One region of the Streptomyces sp. NPDC050315 genome, then DNA from elsewhere that is predicted to be linked to it. Evidence: predicted binding sites of a transcription regulator. Region 1 holds the regulator's gene; the other holds the start of a gene.

Region 1 (7,174 bases):
TGCTCGCGCAGGAAACGGTTCGCCAGGCCGCGCGCCGGACGGCCGGAGAACGCCCGGGTCAGCTCCGTACGAGTGAAGAGGTGGTCGGTCAGGGCCTGCTTGTGCAGCGGGTGGGCGCCGGACTCGGGGCAGGGCAGGAAGGCCGTGCCGAGCTGGGCCGCGGCCGCGCCCGCCGTCAGTACGGCGGCGATCTGCGCGCCGCGCATCAGCCCGCCCGCGGCGATCACCGGCAGCCGGACGGCCGCGCGGACCTCGGCGATCAGCGTGAGCAGGCCGACGCCCGCGCCGGTGCCGTCGCTCTGCGGGTCGTCGCGGTGCGTGCCCTGGTGGCCGCCCGCCTCTATGCCCTGGACGCACACGGCGTCGGCGCCCGCCTCCTGCGCGGCGCGTGCCTCGGCGGCCGTGGTGGCGGTGACAACGGTGTACGTACCGGCCCTGTCGAGGGCCTGCAGGGTCTTGCGGTCGGGGCAGCCGAAGGTGAAGGAGACCACCGGCACGGGGTCCTCGAGCAGGATCGCGAGCTTGGCGTCGTACCCGTCGTCGGCGGAGCCCGCGGTGTCGCCGAGCTCGGTCTCGTACCAGGTGGCCTCGCCCGCGAGCTGTTCGCGGTAGACCTCGACGGCGGCGGCGTCGGCGAGCTCCGGCTGCGGCATGAAGAGGTTCACGCCGAAGGGGCGGTCGGTCAGCCCGCGTACCTGCTTGATCTCCTGGTACATGCCGTCGGCCGTCTTGTATCCGGCCGCGAGAAAGCCCAGACCGCCGGCCGCGCTGACGGCGGCGGTCAGCTCGGGACACGAGGCGCCGCCCGCCATGGGGGCCTGCACGATCGGGTGGCGGCACAGATCGGTCAGCGCGGTGGACATGCCCACATCGTGTCACGCGTCACGGCCGTCCCTGGAATCGGGGCGACCGTGACGCGTACACACAGTTCTACGGTTTCTACCGTCCGTTGAAGGCGTCCTTCAGGCGCGAGAACAGCCCCTGCTGCCCCGGCTGGAACTGTCCCGTCGGGCGTTCCTCGCCGCGGAGCTTGGCCAGGCGGCGCAGCAGCTCTTCCTGCTCCGGGTCGAGCTTGCCGGGGGTCTGAACCTCGACGTGTACGACGAGGTCACCGCGGCCGCCGCCGCGCAGGTGCGTGATGCCGCAGCCGTGCAGCGGGATCGACTGGCCGGACTGGGTGCCGGGCCGGATGTCGACGTCCCGGACCCCGTCCAGCGTCTCCAGCGGGCACTTCGTGCCCAGCGCCGCCGCGGTCATCGGGATCGTGACCGTGCAGTGCAGGTCGTCGCCGCGGCGCTGGAAGACCGGGTGCGCGACCTCGTGGATCTCGACGTACAGGTCGCCGGCGGGGCCGCCGCCGGGGCCGACCTCGCCCTCGCCCGCGAGCTGGATCCGGGTGCCGTTGTCGACACCGGCCGGGATCTTGACCGTGAGCGTACGGCGGGACCGGATGCGGCCGTCGCCCGCGCACTCGGGGCACGGGGTCGGCACGACCGTGCCGAAGCCCTGGCACTGCGGGCAGGGCCGCGAGGTCATGACCTGGCCCAGGAAGGACCGGGTGACCTGCGAGACCTCACCGCGGCCTCGGCACATGTCACAGGTCTGCGCGGAGGTGCCGGGCGCGGCGCCCTCGCCCGTACAGGTCGTGCACACGATCGCGGTGTCGACCTGGATGTCCTTGGTCGTACCGAACGCGGCCTCGTGCAGCTCCACGTCCAGCCGGATCATCGCGTCCTGGCCGCGGCGGGTGCGCGAGCGCGGCCCGCGCTGCGACGCCGTGCCGAAGAACGCGTCCATGATGTCGGAGAAATTGCCGAAGCCCGCGCCGAAGCCGGCGCCGCCCGCGCCGCCGCCCTGGGACATCGGGTCGCCGCCGAGGTCGTAGACCTGCTTCTTCTGCGGGTCCGACAGCACCTCGTAAGCGGCGTTGATCTCCTTGAACCGCTCCTGGGTCTTGGGATCCGGGTTCACGTCCGGGTGCAGCTCGCGCGCCAGCCGCCGGAAAGCCTTCTTGATCTGGTCCTGCGAGGCGTCGCGGCTGACACCGAGGACCGCGTAATAGTCCGTGGCCACTTACGACTCCGCCAGGATCTGTCCGACGTAACGTGCCACTGCGCGTACCGCTCCCATCGTTCCGGGGTAGTCCATGCGGGTCGGTCCGACCACGCCGAGTTTGGCGACTGCCTCGTCGCCCGAACCGTAGCCGACGGCGACGACCGATGTGGAAGTGAGGCCCTCGTGAGCGTTCTCGTGCCCGATGCGCACGGTCATGCTCGAATCCTTGGCCTCTCCCAGCAGCTTGAGGAGCACGACCTGCTCCTCGAGTGCCTCCAGCACCGGCCGGATCGTCAGCGGGAAATCATGTCCGAAGCGCGTGAGATTGGCGGTACCGCCGATCATCAGCCGCTCTTCGGTCTCCTCCACCAGAGTCTCCAGCAACACCGACAGCACTGTCGAGACCGTGCCGCGGTCCTCCGCCTCGAAGGACTCGGGGAGGTCCTGCACCAGCTGCGGCACATCGGTGAACCGGCGCCCCACGACCCTGCTGTTCAGCCGGGCCCGCAGGTCCGCCAGGGACGTTTCGCCGAACGGCGCGGGGCAGTCGATCATGCGCTGCTCGACCCGCCCGGTGTCCGTGATCAGGACGAGCATCAGCCGGGCCGGGGCCAGCGACAGCAGCTCGACGTGCCGGACGGTGGACCGGGTCAGCGAGGGGTACTGGACCACCGCGACCTGCCGGGTCAGCTGCGCGAGCAGCCGTACCGTACGCGCCACGACGTCGTCGAGGTCCACCGCGCTGTCGAGGAAGCTGTGGATCGCCCGGCGCTCGGGGCCGGAGAGCGGCTTGACGGCCGCCAGCTTGTCGACGAAGAGGCGGTAGCCCTTGTCGGTGGGGATGCGTCCGGCGCTCGTGTGAGGCTGGGCGATGAAGCCCTCCTCCTCCAGCACCGCCATGTCGTTGCGGACCGTGGCCGGCGAGACGCCGAGCCGGTGGCGCTCCGTGAGGGCCTTGGAGCCGACCGGCTCCTCGGTGCCCACGTAGTCCTGGACGATGGCACGCAGCACTTCGAGTCTGCGTTCGCTGAGCATCGCGCACACCTCCAGTCCCGCGCTCTCCCCTGGGCCGCTGCGGCCGCCTGTCCGGCCGGGGTCCGGCCGGCTGTCCCTGGCACTCGACCGGTCCGAGTGCCAAACCCTGAACCAGTGTACGGCCGGGTAGCACGGGCAGGGCAAGGCCGGGCACCGCGGCGCGCGGCCCGGCGGGCCACCGTATCGTGCCGCGGCCGGTCCGTGTCCCCGGGATACGCCCAGGTCAGCCGGTCGGCCGCGCGCGATTTCGGCGTATCCGGGCTAGCGTCGCGGTATGCGCACGAGTTGGGAAGAGGCAGGGTGGGAGCGGCTCGCCGACGGGGTCGCCCGACGCCGGCTGCCGCACTGGGACGCCACGGTCGGCGTCGTGGCCGGTGCCACCGGCGTCCTCCTGGTCGACACCGGGTCCGGGCTGGCCGAGGGCGCCGAGCTGCGCCGCCAGGTGCGTGGCGTGCTGGGCCGTGAGGTGTCCCACATCGCCCTCACCCACCCGCACTTCGATCATGTACTGGGCACGGCGGCGTTCGCGGGTGTGACGGTCTTCGGGGCGACCGGGATGGCCGAGCTGCTGCGCCGCGAGCCGGAGGCGCTGCTCGGCGACGCGGTACGGAACGGGGCCGATCCGGACGCGGCGGCCGAGGCGGTGGACACCCTGGTGGTCCCGCAGCACGCGGTCTGCGGCGAACGCACGCTCGATCTTGGCGACCGGCACGTCCTACTGGCGAACGTCGGTCCCGGGCACAGCGCGCACGACCTGGCGGTGTGCGTGCGGGGCGGCGCGGGCGAACCCGAGGTGGTGTTCTGCGGCGACCTCGTCGAGGAGTCGGGCGAGCCGCAGGCCGGCCCGGACGCGCTGCCCGCCTGCTGGCCGGCCGCGCTGGACCGGCTCCTCTCCCTCGGCGGCGAGGACGCCCGCTACGTCCCCGGCCACGGCGCCGTCGTGGATGCCCGCTTCGTCCGCACCCAGCGCGACGAGCTGGCCCGCCGCTTCGGCGTGTCGCCCGAATAGCCCGCACGGGCGCCCCGCTCCCCGCATATCGTCTGTCGAATGCGCAGCAGAGAATACGGCCCCGACCTCACTCCCCCTTGGAAGAAGCAGCGCCCCGCGCCCGAGGTCCCCGCCGAGCCGGACCTCGTCGTCGAGGAGGTCACCACCGGCTACTGCGGTGCCGTCGTCCGCTGCGAGAAGACGGCCGAGGGCCTGACCGTCACCCTGGAGGACCGCTTCGGCAAACACCGCGTCTTCCCGATGACCCCGCGCGGCTTCCTCCTCGAAGGCAAGGTCGTCACTCTCGTACGCCCCTCCGCCGCGCCCGCACGCCCCCGGGGCCCGCAGCGCACGGCCTCCGGCTCCCTCGCCGTCCCGGGCGCCCGCGCCCGCGTCGCCCGCGCCGGCCGCATCTACGTGGAGGGCCGCCACGACGCGGAGCTGGTCGAACGCGTCTGGGGCGACGACCTGCGCATCGAGGGCGTGGTGGTGGAGTACCTGGAGGGCATCGACGACCTCCCGGCGATCGTCCGCTCCTTCTCCCCCGGCCCGGACGCCCGCCTCGGCGTCCTCGTCGACCACCTCGTCCCCGGCTCCAAGGAATCCCGCATCGCGGCCTCGGTCACGGACGCGAACGTCCTGATCGTCGGCCACCCGTACATCGACATCTGGGAGGCCGTGAAGCCCGCCTCGGTAGGCATCCCGGGGTGGCCCTCGATCCCCCACGGCCAGGACTGGAAAACGGGCGTCTGCCGGTCCCTCGGCTGGCCGGAGAACACGGGCGCCGCCTGGCAACGCATCCTCGGCTCGGTCCACTCGTACAAGGATCTTGAGCCGGCACTGCTGGGGCGGGTGGAGGAGCTGATCGATTTTGTTACGGCGCCGGCCGGCTAATCGACCAGGTCGCGCACCACGGCGTCGGCCAGCAAGCGGCCCCGCAGCGTCAGCACCGCCCGGCCCTCCTCGTACGGGCCCGGCTCCAGCAGGCCGTCCGACAGCGCGCGCTCTGCTGCCTTTGCGCCCGCAGGGGCGAGCAGGTCCAGGGGGCAGCCCGCCGCCAGTCTCAGCTCCAGGAGGATGCGCTCCACGCGGCGGTCCTCGGGCGCGAGGAGCTCGCGGCCGGCCCCCGGGGAGCGGCCCTCGCTCAGCGCCTGCGCATATGCGCCGGGGTGCTTCGCGTTCCACCAGCGGACGCCGCCGACGTGGCTGTGGGCGCCGGGGCCCGCGCCCCACCAGTCGGCGCCGGTCCAGTACAGCTCGTTGTGGCGGCAGCGGGCCGGCTCCGACGTGGCCCAGTTGGAGACCTCGTACCAGGTGAAGCCCGCGGCGGTGAGGGCTTCCTCGGCGATGAGGTAGCGGTCGGCGTGCTCGTCGTCGTCGGTCATCGGGACCTCGCCGCGGCGGATGCGGCGGGCGAGCTGGGTGCCCTCCTCGACGATCAGCGCGTACGCGGAGACGTGGTCGGGGCCGGCGCCGATCGCGGCGTCGAGGGAGGCCTTCCAGTCGTCGTCCGTCTCGCCGGGCGTGCCGTAGATCAGGTCGAGGTTGACGTGGTCGAAGCCGGCGGCGCGGGCCTCGGCGACGCACGCCTCGGGGCGCCCGGGCGTGTGCGTACGGTCGAGGATCTTCAGGACGTGCTGGCGGGCGCTCTGCATGCCGAAGGAGACGCGGTTGAAGCCCCCGGCTCGCAGCTCCGCCAGGTACCTCGGGTCCACCGACTCCGGGTTCGCCTCCGTGGTGATCTCCGCGTCCGGCGCGAGGCCGAATTCGTCGCGGATCGCGGCGAGCATGCGGGAGAGGTCGACGGCCGGGAGGAGGGTCGGCGTGCCGCCGCCGACGAAGACCGTCTCGACGGGGCGGGGGTCGGCGCCGAGCACCTTGCGGGCGAGGCGGATCTCCTCGACGACCGTGTCGGCGTAGTTCTCGCGGGAGGCGAGCGCGCCGCCGGAGCCGCGCAGCTCGCTCGCGGTGTAGGTGTTGAAGTCGCAGTATCCGCAGCGGGTCGCGCAGTACGGCACGTGCAGATAGAACCCGAGGGGCCGCTCGCCCGCTCCGGCCAGGGCGGCGGCGGGCAGCGCCCCGTCCTCGGGCATGGGCTCACCGTCGGGGAGTGCAGAAGGCATACCGCCATTGTCCGGCACTCGGGGAGTGATCCCTTCCGCCGGCCGCCGACGAAGCCCGGCCACGGGCCCGCCGCCCGGCTACGGCCCCGGTACCGCCTGCAGCACCAGCAGTGCCAGGTCGTCGTCCGGCGGGGTCGGACCGAAGGCGTGCACGCGGCACCGGAGGTGCTCGGCGACGCCGTCGGCGCCCAGCCCCGCGCACTCGGCGAGGGCCTGCGCGAGGCCGTCCTCGTCGTCGAAGAGCCGGCTGCCCGAGCGGCGCTCGGTCACCCCGTCGGTGACGCACAGCAGCGTCTCGCCGGGCGCCAGGTCGAAGGACTCGCTCTCGTACTCGGTCTCCTCCAGCACACCGAGCAGCATCTGCGGCGCGGCGACCGCCCGCACCGTGCCGTCCGTGCCGAGGACCAGCGGCAGCGGGTGTCCGGCGCTGGCGAGCGTGCAGCGGGCGCCGCCGGTGCCGTCCTCGTACGGGACGATCTCGCCGTACAGGAGGGAGAGGAAGCGGGTCTGCTCGCTCTCCTCGCGGTAGCCGGGCTGCAGCTCCGCCTCGGAGCCGGCCTCCACCACCGCGGCGGCCACCGCGGCCACGGAGTCGGCGGACTCCCGCGCGACCGTGCGGTTCAGCCGGTCCAGTACGTCGCCGACGCCGTACCCCTCGCGGGCCAGCAGCCGCAGCACCGGGCGGGCCAGGCCCGTGACGGCGGCGGCCTCCGGGCCGCTGCCGCAGACGTCGCCGAGCATGAAGCACCAGCGGCCCTCGCCCGCCTGGAAGAGGTCCCAGAAGTCGCCGCCCGCCCAGGCGCCCTCGCGCGGTTCGTACACCACGGCCGAGGCCACGCCCGGCACGTCGGGGCGGCGGCCGGGCAGCAGCCGGCGCTGCAGCACCCGGCTGATGCGCTCCTGACGGCTGTAGGCGTCCGCGGTGGCGAGGGCCCGGGCCACCCGCCCCGCCAGGTCCTCGATGAGCGAGACG
Region 2 (7,174 bases), on a different contig from region 1:
CGTGGTCACCGTGTACGCCCCCGGCGCCGGGCTGACCGCGCTCGGCACGACCTCGTACGTCCGCAGGACCTGCTCCTTCGGGCCGACCAGCCACACCCGCCGGGCGTCCAGCGCGTACACGACCCGCTGGCCCGTGCCGGAGTGCGCCGGTACCGCGGTCTCCCGCCGCTCCTTCTCCTTCGCCGAGTCCTTGGGCGCGGGGTGCCCCGACGGCGCGGGCGAGACCGCGGCGCCGCCCTTGGCCGAGCGGACCGGCTCCAGCGGGTCGGTGGCGTCCGCCGACGCCTGGAAGGCCAGGAAGCCGACCGCGGCCAGCGCGGCCACAGTGAGAGCCGTCACGATCGAGCTGCTCCTAGCGGCCACCGCCGTGCCACCTTTCCGTACGGTCCGTACGCGTCAGAAGTCCGAAGTCCCGGCACGTGGCGTGCCGGAGTCCCCGCACGCAGCGTACCGGCGAGTGCGGTACCCGGCAGGGCGGTGTCCGCCGCGCCGTAGTCTTGAGGGCGTGCTGCTGCTTGCCCTTGACACCGCGACCCCCGCCGTTTCCGCCGCCCTGCTCAGTTGCGACCCCGCCCCGGAGGGCGGCCCGGCCGCTCCCCGCGTGCTCGCCGAGGCGCGCGAGGTGGACGCGCGCCGCCACGGCGAACTGCTGCTGCCCGCCGTCGACCGGGTGCTCGGCGAGGCCGGCGTGAAGCTCGACGCGGTCACCGACATCGTCGTCGGCGTCGGCCCCGGCCCGTACACGGGCCTGCGCGTCGGCCTGGTCACCGCCGCCACCTTCGGCGCCGCCCTGGACGTGCCGGTGCACGGCCTGTGCACGCTGGACGGCATCGCGTACGCCTCCGGGATCGAGGAGCCGTTCGTGGTCGCCACGGACGCGCGCCGCAAGGAGGTCTACTGGGCCCGGTACGAAAACTTCCGTACCCGGCTGACCGACCCGGCCGTCGACCGCCCGGCCGACATCGCCGAGCAGGTCGCCGGGGTGCTGGCCGTGGGCGCGGGCGCGCTCCTGTACGCCGACACGTTCGACGGCGTACGCACGGACGGGCCCGAGTACCAGTCGGCGGCCGCCCTCGGCACGCTCGCCGCCGAGAAGCTGGCCCGAGGCGAGGAGCTGCTGCCGCCGCGGCCGCTGTACCTGCGCCGCCCCGACGCCCAGGTGCCCGCCAACTACAAGGTGGTCACCCCCAAGTGACCGCCCATGCCGACCAGCCCACCGGCCGGCCCGGGAGCACGCCCCCGGGCGCGCCGGCCGCTACAGCGCCCGCCGCCACAGCGCCGGCCGCCACGCTGCGCGAGATGCGCTGGTGGGACATCGAGCCGGTGCTGGCGCTGGAGGAAGAGCTGTTCCCGGAGGACGCCTGGTCCCGGGGCATGTTCTGGTCCGAGCTGGCACACACGCGCGGGCCCGGCGCCAACCGGCACTACACCGTCGCCGAGCGGGACGGCCGGCTCGTCGGCTACGGCGGCCTCGCCGCCGTGGACGGCACCGGCGACGTCCAGACCATCGCCACCGCGCGCGACCAGTGGGGCACCGGGCTCGGCGGCCGGCTGCTGACCGACCTGCTCACCGCCGCGAACACCTTCGAGTGCCACGAAGTGCTCCTCGAAGTACGCGTCGACAACCACCGGGCCCAGCGGCTGTACGAACGCTTCGGCTTCGAGCCCATCGGCTTCCGCCGCGGCTACTACCAGCCGGGCAACATCGACGCCCTGGTCATGCGCTACACCACCGAATCCCTCGTACAAGGAACACCGATCAATGGCTGACGAACCGCTCGTCCTCGGCATCGAGACCTCCTGCGACGAAACCGGTGTCGGCATCGTCCGCGGCCACACCCTCCTGGCCGACGCGGTCGCCTCCAGCGTCGACGAACACGCCCGCTTCGGCGGCGTCGTCCCCGAGGTCGCTTCCCGCGCCCACCTGGAGGCCATGGTCCCCACGATCCAGCGCGCCCTGAAGGAGGCCGGCGTCGCCGCCTCCGACCTGGACGGCATCGCGGTCACGGCCGGTCCGGGCCTCGCCGGCGCCCTCCTCGTCGGTACCTCGGCGGCCAAGGCGTACGCGTACGCCCTCGGCAAGCCGCTGTACGGCGTCAACCACCTCGCCTCGCACATCTGCGTCGACCAGCTCGAACACGGCGCGCTGCCCGAGCCGACGATGGCCCTGCTGGTCTCCGGCGGCCACTCCTCGCTGCTGCTGGCGCCGGACATCACCTCCGACGTGCGGCCGCTGGGCTCGACGATCGACGACGCGGCGGGCGAGGCGTTCGACAAGGTCGCCCGGGTGCTGAACCTCGGCTTCCCCGGCGGCCCGGTCATCGACCGCATGGCCCGCGAGGGCGACCCGGAGGCGATCGCGTTCCCGCGTGGCCTGACCGGCTCGCGCGACCCGAAGTACGACTTCTCCTTCTCCGGCCTGAAGACCGCCGTGGCCCGCTGGATCGAGGCCAAGCGCGCGGCCGGTGAAGAGGTGCCGGTGGCGGACGTCTCCGCGTCCTTCCAGGAGGCGGTCGTGGACGTCCTCACCCGTAAGGCCGTACGGGCCTGCAAGGACCACGGCGTGGATCACCTGATGATCGGCGGCGGCGTCGCGGCCAACTCGCGGCTGCGCGCGATGGCCGAGCGGCGCTGCGAGGACGCGGGCATCACGCTGCGCGTGCCGCGCCCGAAGCTGTGCACGGACAACGGCGCGATGGTCGCGGCCCTGGGCGCCGAGATGGTCGCCCGGAACCGCCCGCACTCCGCCTGGGAGCTGTCCGCCGACTCCTCCCTCCCGGTCACCGAGCCGCACGTCCCGGCCCCGGGCCACGAGCACCGGCACGGCGTCCCGCACTCCCACCAGCACGGCCACGATCACGTGCACGAGGTCAGCAAGGACAACCTGTACTCGTGATCAGCCGCTGACCGGTGTCGCGGGCTGTCCGACGAGCATCGTCGGGGCGCCCGCGACGCGGGTGAGGAGGACCGTGGCCGCGTTCGGGCCGCGGAGCTTCACCTTGCGGCGGATCTCCTCCGGCTCGACGGCGGAGCCGCGCTTCTTGACCGTCAACACGCCGATCTCGCGTTCCCGAAGGAGTGCCTTCAGCTTCTTGAGGTTGAAGGGCAGCTCATCGGTGATCTCGTAGGCGGCGGCGTACGGGGTGGGGCGCAGCTCGTCGGCGGTGATGTACGCGATGGTCTCGTCGATCAGTCCGCCGTCCAGCTCGGCCGCGACCTCCGCGACCAGGTGCGCGCGGATGACGGCACCGTCCGGCTCGTAGAGGTAACGGCCGACGGGACGTACGGACGGGTCCGGGAGTGGCGCCGTGGTGCCGAGCGAGGCACCCGAAGGCAGCAGGGTCGCCCGCATCGCGCCGGGCTCCGTGCCGAACCAGAGCACGGCCTCCTTCACGTCGCCGCCGTCCGAGATCCACTCCGCGGCGGCGTCCTCGGGGATCGCCTCGTGCGGGATGCCGGGGGCGATCTTCAGCGCGGCGTGCGGGGCCTTGCGGGCCGCCTCGATCGCCCAGGAGAGGGGCGGGGAGTACGCCTCGGGGTCGAAGACGCGGCCGCGGCCGCCCCGCCGCGCCGGGTCCACGAAGACGGCGTCGTACGGGCTCGTGTCGATCTCCGTGACGTCCGCGCAGCGCACCTCGATGAGGTCGGCCAGGCCCAGCACCTCGGCGTTCGCGCGCGCCACCTCTGCGGTCAGCGGGTCGCGGTCCACCGCCAGGACGCTGATGCCCGCCCGGGCGTACGCGATGGCGTCGCCGCCGATGCCGCAGCACAGGTCGGCGACGGACCGTACGCCGAGCGCGGCCAGCCGCGCGGCGCGGTGGACGGCGACGGTGCGGCGGGTGGACTGCTCGACGCCGTTCGGGGTGAAGAACATCCGGTACGCGTCCTCGGCACCGAACTTCGCGACCGCCCGCTGCCGCAGCCGGGCCTGCCCGAGTGCCGCCGACACCAGCTCTGCGGGGTGCTCGCGGCGCAGCCGGGTGGCGGTGGCGAGTTCCTGGGCGGGGTCGTGGTCGCGGAGGCCGGCCAGCAGGGCCCGGCCCTCGTCGGTGAGCAGCGCGGAGAAGGAGTCGAGAGGGTTCACCCGGCCCATTCTGGGGCAGTCACGGAACCGCCGACCGGACAGGCCACGGAACTCCTGACCGACAGGTCACGGATCTCTTTCCAAGCCACGTTGGCACTCCGCTTGACCGAGTGCTAACCGCGTCATAGTCTCGCTGCTGGCACTCACCACTGGAGAGTGCCAAACACAGCGACGGGCAGGTCCGGCACCCGCGACGACGGATCCACCTGGTCGCCACCTCAGACAGTTAACCCCGTGAGATCTCCGAAGGGGGAGGTCGGATCGTGACGACCGCCAGCTCCAAGGTTGCCATCAAGCCGCTCGAGGACCGCATTGTGGTCCAGCCGCTCGACGCCGAGCAGACCACGGCTTCGGGCCTGGTCATTCCGGACACCGCCAAGGAGAAGCCCCAGGAGGGCGTTGTCCTGGCCGTGGGCCCGGGCCGCTTCGAGGACGGTAACCGTCTTCCGCTCGACGTTTCCGTCGGCGACGTCGTGCTCTACAGCAAGTACGGCGGCACCGAGGTGAAGTACAACGGCGAGGAGTACCTCGTCCTCTCGGCCCGCGACGTTCTCGCGATCGTCGAGAAGTAAGCCGGGACCTGGGATTTCCCAGGCCGACGCTTCACCCCAGCTGTTCTGATCTGCGCCCCTGGTTCCCGCGTCTCACCACCCGGGGCAGGGGCGCATTTCGTTGAGAGTACGACTAAGGACACGTAACTCATGGCGAAGATTCTGAAGTTCGACGAGGACGCCCGTCGCGCCCTCGAGCGCGGCGTCAACAAGCTTGCCGACACGGTCAAGGTGACGATCGGCCCCAAGGGCCGCAACGTCGTCATCGACAAGAAGTTCGGCGCCCCGACCATCACCAACGACGGTGTCACCATCGCCCGCGAGGTCGAGGTCGACGACCCGTACGAGAACCTCGGCGCCCAGCTGGTGAAGGAGGTGGCGACCAAGACCAACGACATCGCGGGTGACGGTACGACCACCGCCACCGTGCTGGCCCAGGCGCTGGTCCGCGAGGGCCTGCGCAACGTCGCCGCCGGTGCCTCCCCGGCCGCCCTGAAGAAGGGCATCGACGCCGCCGTCAAGGCCGTGTCCGACGACCTCCTCGCGATCGCCAGCCCGATCGACTCCAAGGAGGACATCGCCGCCGTGGCCGGCCTGTCCGCCCAGGACAAGCAGGTCGGCGAGCTCATCGCCGAGGCGATGGACAAGGTCGGCAAGGACGGTGTCATCACCGTCGAGGAGTCCAACACCTTCGGCCTGGAGCTCGACTTCACCGAGGGCATGGCCTTCGACAAGGGCTACCTCTCCCCGTACATGGTCACCGACCAGGAGCGGATGGAGGCCGTCCTCGAGGACCCGTACATCCTGATCCACCAGGGCAAGATCGGCTCGATCCAGGACCTGCTGCCGCTGCTGGAGAAGGTCATCCAGGCCGGTGGCTCCAAGCCGCTGCTGATCATCGCCGAGGACGTCGAGGGCGAGGCCCTGTCGACCCTGGTCGTGAACAAGATCCGCGGCACCTTCAACGCCGTTGCCGTGAAGGCCCCCGGCTTCGGCGACCGCCGCAAGGCGATGCTCGGCGACATGGCCACCCTGACCGGTGCGACCGTCATCGCCGAGGAGGTCGGCCTCAAGCTCGACCAGGCCGGTCTGGACGTGCTGGGCACCGCCCGCCGCGTGACCGTCACCAAGGACGACACCACCATCGTCGACGGTGGCGGCAACTCCGAGGACGTGCAGGGCCGCGTCAACCAGATCAAGGCCGAGATCGAGTCCACCGACTCGGACTGGGACCGCGAGAAGCTCCAGGAGCGCCTCGCCAAGCTCGCCGGTGGCGTCTGCGTCATCCGCGTGGGTGCGGCCACCGAGGTCGAGCTCAAGGAGAAGAAGCACCGTCTGGAGGACGCCATCTCCGCGACCCGCGCCGCGGTCGAGGAGGGCATCGTCTCCGGTGGTGGCTCCGCGCTGGTCCACGCCGTCAAGGTGCTCGAGGGCAACCTCGGCAAGGAGGGCGACGAGGCCACCGGTGTCGCCGTCGTCCGCCGCGCCGCCGTCGAGCCGCTGCGCTGGATCGCCGAGAACGCCGGTCTTGAGGGCTACGTCATCACCTCGAAGGTCGCCGAGCTCGACAAGGGCCAGGGCTTCAACGCCGCGACCGGCGAGTACGGCGACCTGGTGAAGGCCGGCGTCATCGACCCGGTCAAGGTCACCCGCTCCGCCCTGGAGAACGCCGCGTCGATCGCTTCGCTGCTGCTGACGACCGAGACCCTGGTCGTCGAGAAGCCGGCCGAGGAAGAGGCCGAGGCCGGTCACGGCCACGGTCACGGCCACTCCCACTGAGTGTGAGCTGACTCCGCAACGAGGCCCGGCCCCCGTCCGTGACGGGAGCCGGGCCTCGGGCTTTTCCGGTACGTGAGGGCTACTGCGGCCCGTACTTGCGCCCCGTCCGGGACGTGACCCCGCCCAGCAGGTTGCGCGGGGCGAGCTTTACGACGCCCATCAGGGCCTTGTAGCGCGGGTCGGGGATGGAGAGGGACTTGCCGCGGGCGAGGTCCTTCATGGCCGCGTCGACCAGGTTGTCCGCGTCCAGCCACATCCAGTCCGGGATGTTGTCCGTGCCCATCCCGGCCCGCTCGTGGAATTCCGTACGGACGAAGCCCGGGCACAGGGCCATCAGCCGCACCCCGCTCCCCGCCAGGTCGCGCGCCGCGCCCTGGGTGAACTGCACGACCCACGCCTTGCTCGCGCCGTACGTGCCGCGCGGCACGAAGGCCGCGACCGAGGCGACGTTGACCACGCCGCCGCGCCGCCGCTCGCGCATCCCCTTCACCGCCGCCGAGGTCAGCCGCAGCACCGCCTCGCAGTGCACCTTCAGCATCGTCAGCTCGTCGGCCATCGGTACTTCGAGGAACTCGCCCTTGTTGCCGAAGCCCGCGTTGTTCACCAGCAGGTCGACCGGGTTCTTGCGGTCGGCGAGCCGTTCCTCGACGGCCGCGATGCCCTCCTCCGTCGCCAGATCGGCGACCAGCACACCGGCCTCGATGCCGTGCCGGTCGTGCAGCTCGGCCGCGTGCTCGCGCAGCTTCTCCTCATTACGGGC

The links. The regulator HrcA, encoded in region 1, represses chaperone genes, less so after heat shock. The targets are predictions, from matches to a motif close to TTNGCACTCNGNNNNNCNGAGTGCNAA.
Region 2: groES (co-chaperone GroES) is a predicted target of HrcA. The motif match lies at 4,175-4,201, and genes of this name have one in related genera.

What each region holds. Positions count from the first base shown of each region.
Region 1 covers NZ_JBFAKN010000002.1:810,648-817,821, forward strand. The annotation lists gene AB0I82_RS10635 (nitronate monooxygenase) at 1-863, opposite strand, end outside; gene dnaJ (molecular chaperone DnaJ) at 940-2,073, opposite strand; gene hrcA (heat-inducible transcriptional repressor HrcA) at 2,074-3,090, opposite strand; gene AB0I82_RS10650 (MBL fold metallo-hydrolase) at 3,365-4,099, shown strand; gene AB0I82_RS10655 (DUF3097 domain-containing protein) at 4,139-4,972, shown strand; gene hemW (radical SAM family heme chaperone HemW) at 4,969-6,201, opposite strand; gene AB0I82_RS10665 (SpoIIE family protein phosphatase) at 6,280-7,174, opposite strand, start outside.
Region 2 covers NZ_JBFAKN010000007.1:167,200-174,373, forward strand. The annotation lists gene AB0I82_RS26225 (hypothetical protein) at 1-363, opposite strand, end outside; gene tsaB (tRNA (adenosine(37)-N6)-threonylcarbamoyltransferase complex dimerization subunit type 1 TsaB) at 506-1,195, shown strand; gene rimI (ribosomal protein S18-alanine N-acetyltransferase) at 1,300-1,770, shown strand; gene tsaD (tRNA (adenosine(37)-N6)-threonylcarbamoyltransferase complex transferase subunit TsaD) at 1,763-2,896, shown strand; gene AB0I82_RS26245 (methyltransferase domain-containing protein) at 2,897-4,084, opposite strand; gene groES (co-chaperone GroES) at 4,348-4,656, shown strand; gene groL (chaperonin GroEL) at 4,786-6,414, shown strand; gene AB0I82_RS26260 (SDR family oxidoreductase) at 6,494-7,174, opposite strand, start outside.